DNA from 2 places in the Gryllotalpicola protaetiae genome. Region 2 is predicted to be linked to the other one. Evidence: riboswitches for the same ligand, from Rfam matches in the RefSeq annotation. Region 2 holds a riboswitch; the other holds the start of a gene.

What was found. A riboswitch is a leader RNA that binds a small molecule or an ion and turns the genes downstream of it on or off. The one in region 2 is predicted to bind thiamine pyrophosphate.
Positions count from the first base shown of each region.
Region 1: linked by a shared signal. The riboswitch ahead of thiM (hydroxyethylthiazole kinase) and the one ahead of D7I44_RS00095 (ECF transporter S component) in region 2 are both predicted to bind thiamine pyrophosphate.

Region 1 is NZ_CP032624.1:125,242-133,036, reverse strand. Features, by position in the region: gene thiE (thiamine phosphate synthase) at 1-530, opposite strand, end outside; gene thiM (hydroxyethylthiazole kinase) at 527-1,333, opposite strand; TPP riboswitch at 1,325-1,416, opposite strand; gene D7I44_RS00675 (alpha/beta fold hydrolase) at 1,892-2,641, shown strand; gene D7I44_RS00670 (nucleotidyltransferase domain-containing protein) at 2,653-3,681, shown strand; gene D7I44_RS00665 (DUF4269 domain-containing protein) at 3,686-4,186, shown strand; gene D7I44_RS00660 (D-2-hydroxyacid dehydrogenase family protein) at 4,420-5,364, shown strand; gene D7I44_RS00655 (MMPL family transporter) at 5,371-7,521, opposite strand; gene D7I44_RS00650 (QcrA and Rieske domain-containing protein) at 7,646-7,795, opposite strand, start outside.
Region 2 is NZ_CP032624.1:8,930-16,724, reverse strand. Features, by position in the region: gene D7I44_RS00130 (aldo/keto reductase family protein) at 1-260, opposite strand, end outside; gene D7I44_RS00125 (DNA polymerase IV) at 337-1,581, shown strand; gene D7I44_RS17950 (hypothetical protein) at 1,661-2,200, opposite strand; partial or broken gene D7I44_RS00110 (IS5 family transposase) at 2,976-3,892, opposite strand; gene D7I44_RS00105 (endonuclease/exonuclease/phosphatase family protein) at 3,941-4,858, opposite strand; gene D7I44_RS00100 (hypothetical protein) at 4,939-5,304, shown strand; TPP riboswitch at 5,427-5,537, shown strand; gene D7I44_RS00095 (ECF transporter S component) at 5,573-6,202, shown strand; gene D7I44_RS00090 (ABC transporter ATP-binding protein) at 6,232-7,674, shown strand; gene D7I44_RS00085 (energy-coupling factor transporter transmembrane component T family protein) at 7,671-7,795, shown strand, end outside.

The DNA of each region.
Region 1 (7,795 bases), 120 kb from region 2:
GCAGCGGTGACGCCACCGATCGCCACGACGGGCAATGTGCTGTGCTGCGCGAGGAGCCTCGCGAACCCGTCGTGCCCGAGCGGTGGCGGCGCATCGCTCTTGGTCGCGGTCGCGTGGAGCGAGCCGACACCGACATAGTCGACGACACCCGACTCGGCTGCCGCAGCAAGTTGCTCCGGTGTCTCCGCGCTCAGCCCGACGATCGCGTCGGCGCCGATCAGGTGCCGCACCGCGACGGCCGGCAGATCAGACTGGCCGACGTGCACCCCCGAGACCCGGACGCCGGCGTCGCGGGCGGCCAGGAACACGTCCACTCGGTCGTTGACGATCAGGGCCACATGATCCGGAATCACCTTCGACGCCCGGATCACGGTGTCGAAGAATCGGCGGGCCGACGCCTGTTTCTCCCGAATCTGCACCGCCGTCACCCCGGCCGCCGTTGCTGCTTGCACAACCTCCACAAGATCATGCCCGGCAGCAGCAGCGATCCCGGCATCGGTCACGAGGTACACCGACAGATCTGCATTCACGAGATCACTGCCCGGCGTCGCAGCGTCGCGGCGTCGAGACCCGCGAGCGCGTCGATGAAAGCGACGGCGAAGCTCCCCGGCCCCGCCGCAGACTGAGCCGCGATCTCAGCAGCCACGTTGTACACCGTGATCGCCGCAACGCTTGCCGTGAACGGGTCTTCCTCACCTGCGAACGCCGCCATCACGGCGCCCAGCGCGCACCCGCCACCGGTCACCCGGGTGAGCAGCGTGTCACCGTTGCCGAGCCTCACCGTCTCCACGCCGTCGGTCACGACGTCGGTCGGCCCGGACACCGCGACGACCCCGCCGCCACGGCGCGCGATACGAACAGCCGCCGCCACCGCTTCCTCCACTGAATCGGTCGCATCCACACCGCGACCGCCCACACCAGCCCCGTCCAATGCGATGATCTCGGATGCGTTGCCCCGCACGATTGTCGGATGAAGTGCCGTGAGCTCCTTCGCGAGGGCAGTCCGCACCGGGAGCGCCCCGATCGCCACGGGGTCCAGCACCCATGGAGTCCCGGCATCCGCTGCCGCTGCCGCTGCTTCACGCATCGCACTGCGCTGCTCCTGCGTCGGCGTGCCGAGATTGATCAGCACACCCGATGCGACCTGGGCGAACCACCCTGCCTCACCCGGGAGGTCGACCATCGCAGGCGTCGCACCGAGGGCCAGCAGCACATTCGCGGTGAAGTTCGTGACCACCGTGTTGGTCAGGCATTGCACGAGCGGCCGGTGCGCCCGCACTGCCCCCCAGGCCTCGACGGTGGACGTAGTCAGGTTTTCTGGCGTGCGCGTCATGCGCGACATCCCTTCGCTAGTACGAACTAGATCAGGTTCAACGGGTGTGATCTCAGCCCCGCAGGGCACCCCGTGTCACATGTAGGACCAGGCTATCGGAGCCGCTTCGTGAGCGGGTCTGACGGAGAGGTCGGCAGGAGCTGCACGGTCGGGCGGATCGGCGACATCGCGCTGATGGGGCTGACGGGTGTCGCCCGAAGAGAAGATGGGACTGTCGGGTTGCATGGAAAGCGCTGTCGCCCAGGGCGCCGACGACAACAGGGGCGAACGCGCCGGCATCCGTGAAGCTTGAGAGGAGAGTGACGGCCTCCGGGTCGCCGTGGTCTCGTCGGTGATATCGACAACGGCGGTGCGGAGTCCGCGGCTGGCGAAAGCGTCGAGTTTGCCGGTGTCGCGCCCGAGCGCGAGGATCTCGGACAGAGCGGTTCCGCGGGTCAGGAGGCGATAAGGCTCAACGTGTACGCTGGCCGACTGGCTTGCGGTCGGGTGATTGGCGCTCAGTAGTGTTGCCGGGTGGGTGGAGCGAGTCGCGTACTTACGACCGGCGGCGGCATCAACGTGTCGTATTCGGTCTTCGACGGTGACAGTCCAGCGATCGTCATCCTTCATGGTTTGGCTGGCAGCAGCCGCGAATTCATCCCGACAGCGTCCGCGCTCTCGCCGCGGCAGGTGATCCTCATCGACCAGCGCGGGCACGGACACAGTACAAGGGTCCCGGCCGACACCTCGCGCACGGCGTTCGTCGAGGACGTGGTGCGCGTTATCGAAGCCGAGTCGTCGCAGCCGGTGGACTTGGTCGGTCAGTCTATGGGCGCCCACACGGCCATGCTCGTCGCGGCCGCACGCCGCGATCTGGTGCGCAGGCTGGTCCTGTTGGAAGGCAATGAGGGCGGTGGCTCGGCTGAGGACCACGCTGCTCTCGGCGATTACTTCCGGTCTTGGGAGGTGCCGTTCGCGAGCCGTGAAGCGGCGGCGGCGGCACTCGGTGACGGGCCTTTGGCGCAGGCATGGGTAGCTGATCTGGAGGAACGCCCGGACGGCCTCTACCCGCGATTTGATGCCGATGTGATGGTCGCGACGATCACCGCAGTGGCGGTTCCGCGCTGGCAGGAATGGCAGAGTGTCACGGCGCCGACCCTCGTCGTGTACGCCGATGGCGGCATGTTCACCGAGGAACAGAAGGCAGACTTTGTCGCCAGGGGTGTGAACGTCACCCGGGTCGATCTTGACGGCGCGTCACATGACGCGCATCTCGACGCGTTTGACCAGTGGATGGCGGCACTGACGGAGTTCTTGACCGCGCGGTGAACGATCCTCCCGTGCGCCACACATGGCTGATCGCGGGCCGCAGCCACCGATGGACTCCATTCATGGCCAGTGGAGGACCCTGCGTGCAGCCTTCGCCGATGGGCTTGGCCTGCAAACGAACCCCGTGCAACACTGAGTTTCGTGATCCTTTAGCCGCTGATTCAGTCCTCGCCGCCTTCGCGTGCGAGTTGATCGATCCGGCATGCAAGGAGAACACATTGCTTACGTCAGACCATGCTTTCAATCCGTCATTCGTCGACTACGTTGCCGACTCGCTCTACCGCCTACCCGGCGTGGAGGCCGTCGCTCTCGGCGGCTCCCGTGCGCAGGGAACACACCACGCAGACAGCGACTGGGACGTCGCGGTCTACTACCGGGGCGGCTTCGATCCGCAGTCCATCCGAGATCTCGGGTGGCCGGGCCAGATCAGCGAGCTCGGCGCGTGGAGCCCGATCTTCAATGGCGGCGGCAAGCTCACTGTGGACGGTCACGCGATCGACATCCACTACCGCGACCTTCACCTGATCGACCAGATTCACGACGATGCCTGCCGAGGGGAGTACTCCGTCGAGCGACTTCTCTTTCATCAAGCGGGTCTGCCGAGCTACATTCTCTTGGCCGAACTCGGAATCAATAGGACTCTGCGCGGGTCGCTGTCGCGCTGGGAATACCCCGAAGCGTTGCGCCGCCGGGCCCCCGGCATCTGGTGGGAATGGGCTGACTTCACGTTTCAATACGCGGAGGAAGGACATGCGAGGCACGGCCGTGCGGCCCAGTGCGCAGGCCTGCTGAGCGAAGGGGCGTGCTACGCGGCTCACGCGATCCTCGCTCACCGAGGCGAATGGGTCACAAACGAAAAGCAATTGCTCACCAAGGCGGGCCTGCGTTGGCTCGATGAGGTCATCACCGGACTCGACAGCGATCCTCAGAACCTCTCGCGTGCCGTCATCGCGACGCGCAAACGGCTTGCCGATGCCGTTGCGACCGAAGGTATCGCGGACGTTCACCACGACGGCGCTGCGGAGGGTCCATCATCATGAACTCATGGACCTCGGTGCACTGATTCGCGCGCTGGCTGAGTACCAGCCGGCGATTGTCGGCTCCATGCCGATCGGCGTGCAGACGCCGAATAGCGACATTGACATCGCCTGCCATGCGTCCGACCTCATTTCGTTCGAACAGACCGTCAAGACGATCGCGGGAGGGGCATGGGTCGCCTCCCACCGTCGGAACACGCAACCACCGGCCAGTGTCATCATGCTTCGCTTCGAGGGAACACAGATCGAGGTTTTCGGGCAGGCGCTCCCGGTGGTCCAGCAGGACGCGTTCCGGCACATGCTCGTCGAGGGCCGGCTGCTTCGCCTATTCGGCGAGAACCTGAGGCAGGCGGTCATGGTGCGCAAGGCGAGCCGCCAGGGCACCGAGCACGCATTCGCCGAGGCTCTCGGACTTGAACTCGGGAACCCGTACGACGCGCTACTCACACTCGAGGGTCTGTCAGACGCGGCACTTGTAGACGCCCTCGATCCCACTCCACGAATCTGAGCTGACAGCCGGCGGAATCCAAGCCAATCTGCCGGTGAAGGCAGTAGCACCGTTGCGCGCGAAGGGATCGGTTGTCGCATGCACGGTTGGTCGTATGCGGCATCGGTAGGGTCTCGACCATGGAAGCGACCTACCGAGCGGCAGATCGCCTGGATGCGCGGCGACTTCGACGAGCTGAGCTGAGTTGAAGCCGCCCGCAGAGGCGAGCCTCACCGCGGCTCTAGGCTCATCGTGTGCGACGGGTGACGATCCTCGATGACTATCAGCGTGTTGCCCTGAGCTCTGCCGACTGGTCGGCGGTGGCCGAGCGCTTCGAGCTCGAGGTGATCGACGAGCATCTCGGTGCGGATGCCCTGGCCGAACGCCTCGCGCACAGCGAGGTCGTCGTCGTGATGCGCGAGCGCACGGCATTCCCCGCCGAGTTGTTCCCGCGACTGCCCGAGCTGAAGCTGCTCGTCACGACCGGCATGATGAACGCGGTCATCGACCTCGGCGCTGCGGCCGCCCACGGGGTCACGGTCTCGGGCGCACGCGGCGGCGGGAACAGCGTGCCGGAACTCACGCTCGGCATGATGATCGCCCTGACGCGGCACTTCGCCGAAGAGGACGCGTCCATCCGCGCGGGCGGCTGGCAGCACACGATCGGCCCCGGCTTGCAGGGGAAGACGCTCGGCGTGCTCGGCCTCGGCCGCCTCGGCGGCCCGGTCGCCGATCTCGCACGCGCCTTCGGCATGCACGTCATCGCGTGGGACCGCTCGATCACGCGCGAGCGGGCGGCTCAGCACGGGGCGACCCTCGTGCACAAGCGCGAGCTGTTCGAGGAATCCGATCTGCTCACCATCCACCTGCCCCTCACCGAATCGAGCCGCGGCCTCGTCGGCGCGCGCGAGCTCGCCGTCATGAAGCCGACGGCGTATCTCATCAACACCTCGCGCGGGCCGATCGTCGACGAGTCCGCGCTGCTCGCCGCGCTCGCCGAGCGGCGCATCGCCGGCGCGGCGCTCGACGTGTACGAGACCGAGCCGCTTCCGCGGGACCACCCGCTGCGATCGGCGCCGAACACGCTGCTGCTGCCCCACCTCGGCTATGTCACCACCGACCAGTACGCGCACTTCTACGCAGACGTGGTCGAGGACATCGTCGCGTGGGACGACGGTTCGCCCGTCCGCCTGCTCTGACGCAGTTCAGCGGTTCAGCGTCGGTCGCTGCAGCGCTGCGCCCTCGACGTCGACGTTCGGCACGATGCGACCGAGCCACTTCGGCAGCCACCAGGCAGCGCGGCCGAACAGCGTGAGCAGGGCGGGCACGAGTGTCATGCGCACCACGAACGCGTCGATCACGATGCCGATCGCGAGCGCGAAGGCGATCGGCCTGATCGTCGAGTCGCCCTCGATGACGCCGTTGCCGAACACGCCGATCATGATCAGCGCGGCAGCGGCGACGATCTTCGCGCCCTGCTGGAACCCCGTCGACACGGCGCCTCTGGCCGTCTCGTGGTGCACGAAGTGCTCGCGCATGCCCGTGACGAGGAACATCTCGTAGTCCATCGAAAGACCGAACAGCACGCCGATCACGATGGTCGGCAGGAAGGCGAGCAGCGGTGCGGGCGGGTCGACGCCGAACAGCCCGCCGAGCCAGCCCCACTGGAACACCGCGACGGTCACCCCGAGCGCGGCGCCGAGGCTGAGCAGGAACGTGAGCGCGGCCTTGAGCGGTACCAGCAGAGAGCGGAACACCGCGACCATCAGCACGAAGGCGAACGCCGCGATCAGCCCGAGATACAGAGGCAGCGCGCCGGCGAGACGGTCCGAGATGTCGATGTCGACGGCGGTCTGCCCGGTCACCTCGAGTTTCGGCGAGCCCGGCAGTGAGCGGGCGAGGGATGCTTCGCGCAGTGTGTGCACGAGCGTGACGGTCGCGTCGTCCGACGGCCCGCTCTTCGGCACGACCGCGAGCAGCACCTGATCGCCCTTGAGACCGGCGAGCTGCGTCGCGGCGACGTCCGTCACGCGGCCGACCTTCTGGGCGAGCGCTCCGGCCTCGGTCTGCGTCGGCGCGGCGGGGTAGCTCGCGAGGATCTCGAGCGGCCCGTTGACGCCCGCGCCGAAGCCGTCGGCGAGCAGATCGGATGCCTGCCGCTCGGTCGTGGCGCTCGGCTGCGTGCCGTCGTTGCCGAGCCCGAGCCGCAGCCCCATCACGGGCGCCGCGAGCACCCCGACCACGACGAGCGCCGCGACGAGGAAGAGCACCGGCCGCTTCTGCACGGCGGCGATCCAGCCGGGGGCGAAGCGCCCGGGTCGCCGCGCCTCACCGGCGGCGAGCCGGCGCCGTGCGCGACGCGTGAGGATGCGCGGGCCGGCGAGCGACAGCAGCGCCGGGGTCAGCGTGAGCGACACGAGCATCGCCACGAAGACGGCGAAAGCGGCGGCGAGGCCCATCTGGGTGAGGAACCCGAGGTTCTCGACCGCGAGTCCCGCAAGCGCGATGATGACCGTCAGCGCCGCGAAGAACACGGCGGTGCCCGCGGTGCCGACCGCGAGCGGCAACGAGTCCTTCGGGGTCATGCCCTCGAGCAGCTGGCGGCGGTGGCGGCTCACGATGAACAGCGAGTAGTCGATGCCGACCGCGAGCCCGAGCAGCAGCGCGAGCGTCGGCGCGACATCGTTGAGCGTGATGAAGCTCGTGGCCGCGTAGATCGCGGTGACGCCGGTGCCGAGGCCGATCAGCGCCGACAGCAGCGGCATGCCGGCCGCGAGGATCGTGCCGAACGTCACCAGCAGCACGATCAGCGCGAGGACGATGCCGGGCAGCTGGCTCGAGGAGGCACCGGTCTGGCCCACGATGTCAGAGGTGGCCGCGACCTCGAGGTGCGCGGTCTCGGCGTGCGAGATGACTGAGCGGATGCTCGACTGCGTGCCGGCCGACGGCGACGCCGTCTCGAGCGTCACCGTGATGTAGCCGACGCGGCCCGCGGGGGAGAGGCCGCCTGCCTTCGGCTGGTCGAAGGGGTCGACCGCGCCGGCGACGCCGTGGACCGCCGCGAGCTTCGCGGTCAGCGTCGCGACGGCTGCCGCGTCGGCATCCGTCAGCTTCTCGCCCTTCGGTGCCGCGAACACGACGCGTCCGCTGCCGCGGTCGCCGCCGCCGAAGGTCTTCTGCACCGAATCCAGCGTCGTGATCGACGGCAGACCCTTGACCGTGATGTTCGAGTCGAGCGGCTTCGAGAACGCCGCCATCCCGCCGACCGCCGCGGCGAGCAGCACGACCCACGCCACGATCACCCACCAGCGACGTCGTGCGCTGAACGCGCCGACCGCCTCCAACCACCGAGCCATGGCAACCTGCTTCCGCATCTTCCGGGCGGCGGAGTCCGCCCATTCGATGCTCGCGAAAGCCGCGGCCGGGCGCCTCAGCCCCCGGGTGGAGGCGGGGTGGATGCCGGGTTGAGATAAACTCCTGTCAGCCCTTGCCCGGCGGAATCACAAGCTCGTCGCCATCGACGGTGAACGGCCATGCGACGAGCGGCTTCGTGGCCGGGCCGTCTTGCACCGCGCCGGTGAACGCGGAGAACCGCGAGCCGTGGCACGGGCAGGCGAGCGACGCACCGTC
Region 2 (7,795 bases):
GGGCCGGTCGGCCAGTAGACCTTCGTGAAGATCTCGAGGCTCTCGCGACGCTCGCCCTTGAGCGCGTCGCCGAGCACGACCTCGGCCGCGGTGTTCGCGTAGGCGTCCGCGGTGTCGAAGCTGGAGATGCCCGCGTCCAGCGCGGCGTGGATGGTCGCGTTCGCCGCGTCGTTCTCGACCTGCGAGCCGTGGGTGAGCCAGTTGCCGTAGATGATCTCGGAGATCTTGAGACCCGAGTTGCCGAGGTATCTGAATTCCATGCTCACAAGCCTAAGCAGAACCATCGAATCGTTTCGACCAGGGCGGCTATCAGTTCGCCGCGAGATGATGAGAAACGTGGGCAGGGCAGACGGCAGCGATCGGCAGGTGACTGTCGGGCCCGTTGACGACACCGGTGCGAACATCCTGCACGTCGACATGGACGCCTTCTACGCGTCGGTCGAGGTCCTCGATCGACCCGAACTTGCGGGCAAGCCGTTGATCGTCGGCCACGCGACCGGCCGATCGGTCGTCTCGAGCGCGTCCTATGAGGCGCGGAGGTTCGGCGTGCGCTCGGCGATGCCGGTCGCGCAGGCGCTGCGGCTGTGCCCCGACGCGATCACCGTCGATCCGCGCATGGAGCGCTACGCCGAGCTGTCGCGGCAGGTGATGCAGATCTTCCGGCGGGCCACCCCGCTCGTCGAGCCGGTGTCGATCGACGAGGCGTTCCTCGACGTCGCCGGCGCGCGGAAGCTGCTCGGCAGCCCGGCGCACATCGCTGCTCAGCTGCGCGCGTGGGTGCGGCACGAGACCGGGCTGCCTGCCTCCGTCGGCGTCGCGGGCACCAAGTTCGTGGCGAAGCTCGCCTCGGGGCGCGCGAAGCCCGACGGTCTGCTCGTCGTGCCCGTCGCCGAGACGCTCGCGTTCCTGCACCCGCTGCCCGTTGGCGCGCTGTGGGGCGTCGGTCCGTCGACCCAGACGGCGCTCGCGAACCTCGGACTGCGCACTGTCGCCGACCTCGCCGCAGCACCCCTCGACCTGCTCGAGCGCCGCCTCGGCGTCGGCGGCCGGCGCCTCTGGCAGCTCGCGAACGGCATCGACGTGCGCGAGGTCGAGACGACCCGCATCGAGAAGTCGATCGGCCACGAGGAGACCTTCGAGTTCGACGTCACCGACCCGGCGGTGCTGCGGCGCGAGCTGCTGAGGCTGTCCAGCAGGGCCGCCGAGCGGCTGCGCGCGGCATCCGTCGCCGGCCGTACGGTGAGCCTCAAGCTGCGCTTCTCCGACTTCCGCACCATCTCGCGCTCGCGCACGCTGCCCGAGCCGACCTCGGTGGGTCGCCGCATCTACGAAGAGGTCGCGAGCCTGCTCGACGAGGCCTGGCGGGACCGCGCGCCCGTGCGGCTGATCGGGGTGCGCGTCGAGCAGCTCGAGGCGGATGCCGCGCAGCCGGCGCTCTGGGACCCCGACGAGGACTGGCGCGAGACCGAGCGTGCCGTCGACGGCATCGCCGCGAAATTCGGAACGGGCGTGCTCGGCCCCGCCGCACTGCTCGGCACGAGACCCCGCCAGGTCGGCGACAGCGACCACTACCGCGGCTAGTAGCACTTGGTTAGGTCTTTTGATCTGTTCGGCTTTCTGTTAATTTCGCGGGGGGCGGCGGGTAGAGGGTCCCCTTCCGTTATCGGACGGTGTTGGTGATTCGGTCGATGACGTTCAGCGCCTGCGCGTTGCTGAAGTTGCCCGCGAGAGGCTTGTTGTCATACCCGGTGTCGAGTATGTCTCCGGTGCTGGGATCGAAGCAGACGACCGCGTACGTGTACGTCTGTGTGGGCGAGCCCGCCGGATGCGGCATGTTGGCCGTGGAGAACTTTCCGTGGCCCTCCGCACAAACGACGGGCTTCGTCGCACCCGCTGGAGACTTCTGCGGTTCGCCCATTGCCGTCAGCGCAGTCGACCTATCAGTTCCGATCGCACGACCTGAGGCGATATTTTCTGGCCACGACCCAGTAACGCGCGCCGCCGCCGTCGGATTACTTGGATCCGACTGCGTGCCCACGAGCATGAGAGCTTGACGCGCCTGCGCCGCTTGTGTCGGAGACAGCCCCCAATCCGACGTGGATTGCGCGCTTGCCACGGTGCCGCTCCCGATTGCCGCGATAGCTCCGATCGCAGCGACACTCGCGATGACGATCCACTTGCGGCGATTCCTGGTCAGCATGGCACACCTGCGTTCATGTTCGTTGGGTAGCTGTTCCACTCGAGGGTCTGTGGAGAATTTACGGAGGTGCCCGCCGAAGGGAAGTTGACCCATCCGCTGCCGGTCGAATACTGCATGTTGTAGTCGTGGGCCAGCGAGCACACGTTCGACCCCGTCGTGACCTCCGACCCCACCTGGAACTGGCCTGCCGTCATCGTGTTGTTAGTGGAGTTGCCTTGGTTGAAATTCGAGTCGAAAACTGAGTATCCGTCACTCGCGTCTCCAGTGATGGTGAAGTTATTGGGCACCAGACGTCCCGTAGCTCGCGATCGCATAGCAGTGCGTGTTGATATCGCAGGCGAAGGCGGGCGACGCTGAGACAACGGTTCCACCAGTGAGGCAGAGGGCGGCGATCGCCGCCCAGACTCCCCGCCATTTGGTCTTGCCGCGCACGCGTTCCGAAGACGATTTCCCACGACCGAACATTGAGGCCCCTTCCTCTGTCGACGTTGACTCTGGGGCGTTCTTCGGGTGAAAGCGACGGTAGGCAACCTGTTCTAGGTAGACGTAATAGTCCAAATCGTTGACGCTACGCAAGTACCGATTTCCGAAACAGGACTAGTAGTACTTGGTTAGGTCTCTTGATCTGTTCGGCTTTCTGTTAATTTCGCGGGGTGCGGCGGGATGAGATCACACGGGTGCGGGCGGAGCTGGATGGGTTCGTCTCCGAGGTGTTCGCGTCGTTGGCTCGGAAGGATCAGCGGCCCGAGGGCGGCAACAAACCCAGGACGATTCACTAGGGCATGTTGATCAAGGTGGTGCGTAGCCAGATCAGTGTGGAGGCTAGGGTGATCGCTGCGTGGTAGTTGCGGGCGGGCTTGTCGGTTCGCATCGCGATGCCGCGCCACTGCTTGAGCTTGTTGAAGCATCTCTCGACGACGTTGCGTCCTTTGTAGCGTGCCTTCTGCTGCTGGCCGAAATCGATCGGGCGGCCGGGCTTCTTGCGGCGATGGGCGATCTGGTCGTTGCGCTCGGGGATCGTGGCGGCGATGCCTCTCGCGCGCAGCCAGGCCCGGTTCGCCTTCGAGGGGTAGCCCTTGTCCGCGAGCACGCGGTCCGGACGCACCCGCGGTCGCCCCTTCCCCGGCCGGGGCACGCGGATGCCGTCCAGGACGGCGGCCATCATCGTCGTGTCGTTCACGTTCCCGGCCGTGAGCACCCAGGACAGCGGGCGGCCCTTGCCATCGCAGGCCAGGTGCGTCTTGCAAGTCAGACCCCGCGGGAGCGGCCGATCGCGTGGTCAGGCGGCCCGGCCGGATTCGTGTAATTCCTTGCGCCGGGCAGATTCTTGTAGTTCGGTGGAGCCCCCTGTGTGGCGCGCCAGAGTCGCACCGTGCTGGTGCACGCGCGCGATGGTCGAGTCGATCGAGACGACCCAGTCCACCCCGCCAGCCGCCTCGGCGTGCTTGAGCGCCTCGGACAGCAGCTTCTCCCACGTCCCGTGAACTGCCCAGCGGGCAAAGCGCTTGTAGATCGAGTTCCACTTCCCGAACCGCTCCGGCACATCCCGTCACGGCGCCCCGGTGCGGTACTTCCACACCATCCCCTCGACCGCGGCCCGATGCTCCATCACGGCCGCCCGGCCGTCTTCATCGCCGGCAGCAATGGCTCCAGCAGGACCCACACCTCATCAGAGATCTCGCGAGGCGTCACCCATCAAGGCTCCCCGACAACCAACCCCACCACCTTGATCAACACGCCCTAGGTGAAGCTGACCTCGATGGGCCGGTGATCGCTGCCGTTCGGCGGCAGCACGACGCTCGAGACGACGCCGAGGCCGCGCTCGAGAATGTGATCGACCCGGGCGACGGGAAAGTGCGCAGGCCAGGTGAAGCCCAACCCCCACTGGCCCGTGCGCGGCTCGCTGACGGTCGTGAGCAGCTGCCGGAACGAGCGGTCCGTCGAGGCGGCATTGAAGTCGCCGACGGCGATCAGGCGTGTCGAGTGGTCGGCGCGCAGTGTCGAGGCGAGGGTGCCGAGCATCGTGTCGCGCTGGGCGAACTCGCCGGGCCTCAGCGAGGCGGCATGCAGGGCGTAGACGCGCACGGCGCCGGCATCCGTCATCACATCGACGCTCAGCGCGCGCCTCCAGCCCAGGCCGAGCGTGAGCGACTGGCCGTCGGAGAGCGGCAGCTCGCTCCACACTCCGACCGTGCCGACGATGTAGTGATGCGGGTACTGCGGGCCGAGTGTCGCGAGTGCAGCCCGGGTCGAGGTCTCGGTGAGCTCCTGCAGAGCGATCACCTGCGGGTGCCGTCCCGCGAGCGACGCCACCGTCTTGCCGGGGTCGGGGTTGTCGGCGTCGACGTTCTCGCTCACCACGGTCAGGCTCGCGGCACCCTCGCCATGCCGCGGGACGAACGGCGGCACGAACAGCGCGGCCCAGACGATCGCCGAGACGAGTGCACCGATGGCGACGAAGGCGGAGCGGCGCACCGCTGCGAGGAGGAAGAAGAACAGAATCAGGATGCCGAACCAGGGCAGCACCGACTCGACGAGCCCCATCACCCCGCCGCGATCGGGGATCGCGTCATGCCAGAGCAGCAGGCCGCCGACTGCGAGGGCGAGGATGCCGAGAACGGCATCGGCGACCAGGCGGGTCAGGCGGCGGGCGGGCATCGGTCGATCCTCCCATGCGAGTTTCGGAGCGGCTGAGAAGACCCTGGCACCGCGGCGGGGCGCCGCGTAGCGTGGCGGTCATGAGCAGCGTGGTGGAGAGAATCGCGGAACAGGTCAGAGGCTTCGGGCTCTCGACGGTCTACGGCGAGGCGACGGAGCTGAACGGCGTGCACATCGTGCCGGTCGCGCTCTCGTTCCACGCCTTCGGGGCAGGCGAGGGGCATGGCAGCGGCGAGCGTCTCGGCGTCGACGCAAAGGGCGAAGGCGAGGGCAACGGCGGCGGTGGCGTCTCGGCGAGCATCCCGTTCGGCGCCTATGTGCGCGACATCCGCGGGCTGCGGTTCGAGCCGAACCTCATCACGCTGATCGCGGTCGCGACGCCATTCGTCTGGGTCGTCGGCGGTGTGCTCAAAGGCCTCACGCGAGCGAGGGGCAAGCGCCGCTAGCGCTGATTGCGTCGCTTCTCGTCCCTGCGCCGCTGCCAGATGAGCACGCGCAGTAGCACCAGGAAGGCGATGGCGAGCCCGATGACAGGGGCGAATGGAGACACGCCGACCAGTCTATGATCGGGAGCTGTACACGGGAGTCCGGTGAGCCGGGCTGAGAGGAAGGTTCTCAACCTTCGACCGTCGAACCTGATCCGGGTAATGCCGGCGCAGGGAGGCAGAATCTCATATCCCGTGCCCTCGTTTCTTTAGGGAAAGGGATGAACGAGTGCACGCAACAATCGATTCACTGACGGACGCTGCGTCGAAGCGCGCCAGGACGCTGAAGTGGCGCCCGGTCGATATCGTCGTCGCCGCCGTGCTGGCCGTCGCCGCCGGCGTCGTGTTCTGGGTGTGGGACCTCGTGTCCAACCCGGTCGGTGCGCCGATCGAAGCGGCCCTGCCTGGACTTCAGGGCATCATCAACGGCCCGTGGCTGTTCGCTGGGGTGCTGGTCGGGCTCGTGGTGCGCAAGCCGGGTGCCGCGCTGTTCGGCGAGCTCGTCGCCGCGAGCGTCTCCGCGCTGCTCGGCACGGTGTGGGGCCCGCTGACGCTCGTGTCGGGGCTCGTGCAGGGACTCGGCGTCGAGGTCGTCTTCGCGATCCTGCTCTATCGCCGCTGGGGGCTCGGCGCCGCGCTGCTCGGCGGCCTCGGCGCCGGTGTGGGCGAGTCGATCCTCGACCTGACGGTCTGGTACCCGGGTGCGAAGCCGCTGTTCGCCGTGCTCTACGCGTCGAGCACGATCGTCTCGGGCATCGTCGTGGCAGGGCTCGGCTCCTGGCTGCTCGTGAAGGCGCTCGCCAAGACCGGTGCGCTCAGCCGCTTTGCGGCGGGGCGCGAGGCGGCGGCGCGCTCCTGAGCGTGCACGCCGGAGTTCGCGCGGCCGGTGTGACGGTCCGCGGTTGGGGCTGGCGCCACGCCGGCCGCCAGGCGTGGGCCGTCGACGGCCTCGACATCGACATCGCGCCGGGGGAGCGCGTGCTGCTGCTCGGCGCCTCAGGGTCCGGGAAGTCCACGCTGCTCTCTGCGCTGGCCGGGGTGCTCGGCGGCGAAGAGGAGGGCGAGGAGCGCGGCGCGCTGCTCGTCGACGGCGTCGACCCGGCCGCCCTGCGCGGCCGGGTCGGCCTCGTCCTCCAGGATCCGGACTCTCAGCAAGTGCTCGCCAGAGTCGGTGACGACGTCGCGTTCGGGCTCGAGAACCTCGGCGTGCCCGTCGAGCAGCTCTGGGCGCGGGTCGGCGAGGCGCTCGAGGCCGTCGGTCTCGGCGTTCCGCTCGACCGGCAGACCGCTGAGCTCTCCGGTGGGCAGAAGCAGCGCCTCGCGCTCGCGGGCGTCCTCGCGATGCGCCCCGGCCTGATCCTGCTCGACGAGCCGACCGCCAACCTCGACCCTGACGGCGTCGCCGAGGTGCGCGCCGCGGTCGAGCGCGTGGTGGAGGCGACGGGCGCGACGCTGATCGTCGTCGAGCACCGCGTCGCGGTATGGCGCGATCTTGCGACGCGCATCGTCGTGATCGGCTCGGACGGGCGACTGCTCGCCGACGGAACGCCGGAGCGGGTGCTCTCCGAACTCGGGGACGGGCTCGCCGCCGCCGGGGTCTGGGTGCCGGGCAGGCGCGTGCTCGACGCGCTGCCTGAGCGCTCGGCTGGTGTCCCTCTCCTCGGCGCGCGCGGCCTCTCGGTCGGCCGCCGCAGGAGCGAGCCGGTCGCGACGGGGCTCGAATTCGACCTCGGAGCAGGCGAGGCGGTCGTGATCTCCGGGCCGAACGGCGCGGGGAAGTCGACCGCGGCCCTCACGCTCGGCGGCCTCCTGCCGCCTCTCGGGGGCACGGTCGCGGCAGAGCCCCTGCTGGCCTCAGGTGCGGCATCCGCGCCCATTCGCTGGTCGTCTCGCGAGCTGCTGACCCGCATCGGCAGCATCTTCCAGAACCCCGAGCATCAACTGCTCGCGGCGACCGTGCGCGGCGAGCTCGCGGTGGGCCCGCGTGCGCTGGGCCTGCCGCCTGCCGAGGTCGAAGCGCGTGTCGACGAGCTGCTCGCGCGGCTCGACCTCGGCGGTCTCGCGGACGCCAACCCGTTCACGCTCTCCGGCGGCCAGAAACGACGCCTCTCGGTGGCGACCGCACTCGCGACGCGACCTACGGTGCTGCTGCTCGACGAGCCGACCTTCGGGCAGGATGCGCGCACCTGGGCCGAGCTCGTGCTGCTGCTGCGCGAGCTCGCGGACGCCGGCAACGCGATCGTCGCCGTGAGTCACGACGAGGAACTCGCGGCGGCGCTCGGAGCCCGACAGTGGCGCCTCGCGCATCGCAGACAGGGAGCGTTGCGATGACGACTCTGCTCCCCGCGTTCCGCACCGGACCTCTCGCGCGCGTCAACCCGGTCACGAAGCTCGCGTGTGCGCTGCTCGTCGCCTTCACTCTGCTCGCCACCGTCGACTGGGTGAGCGCGGT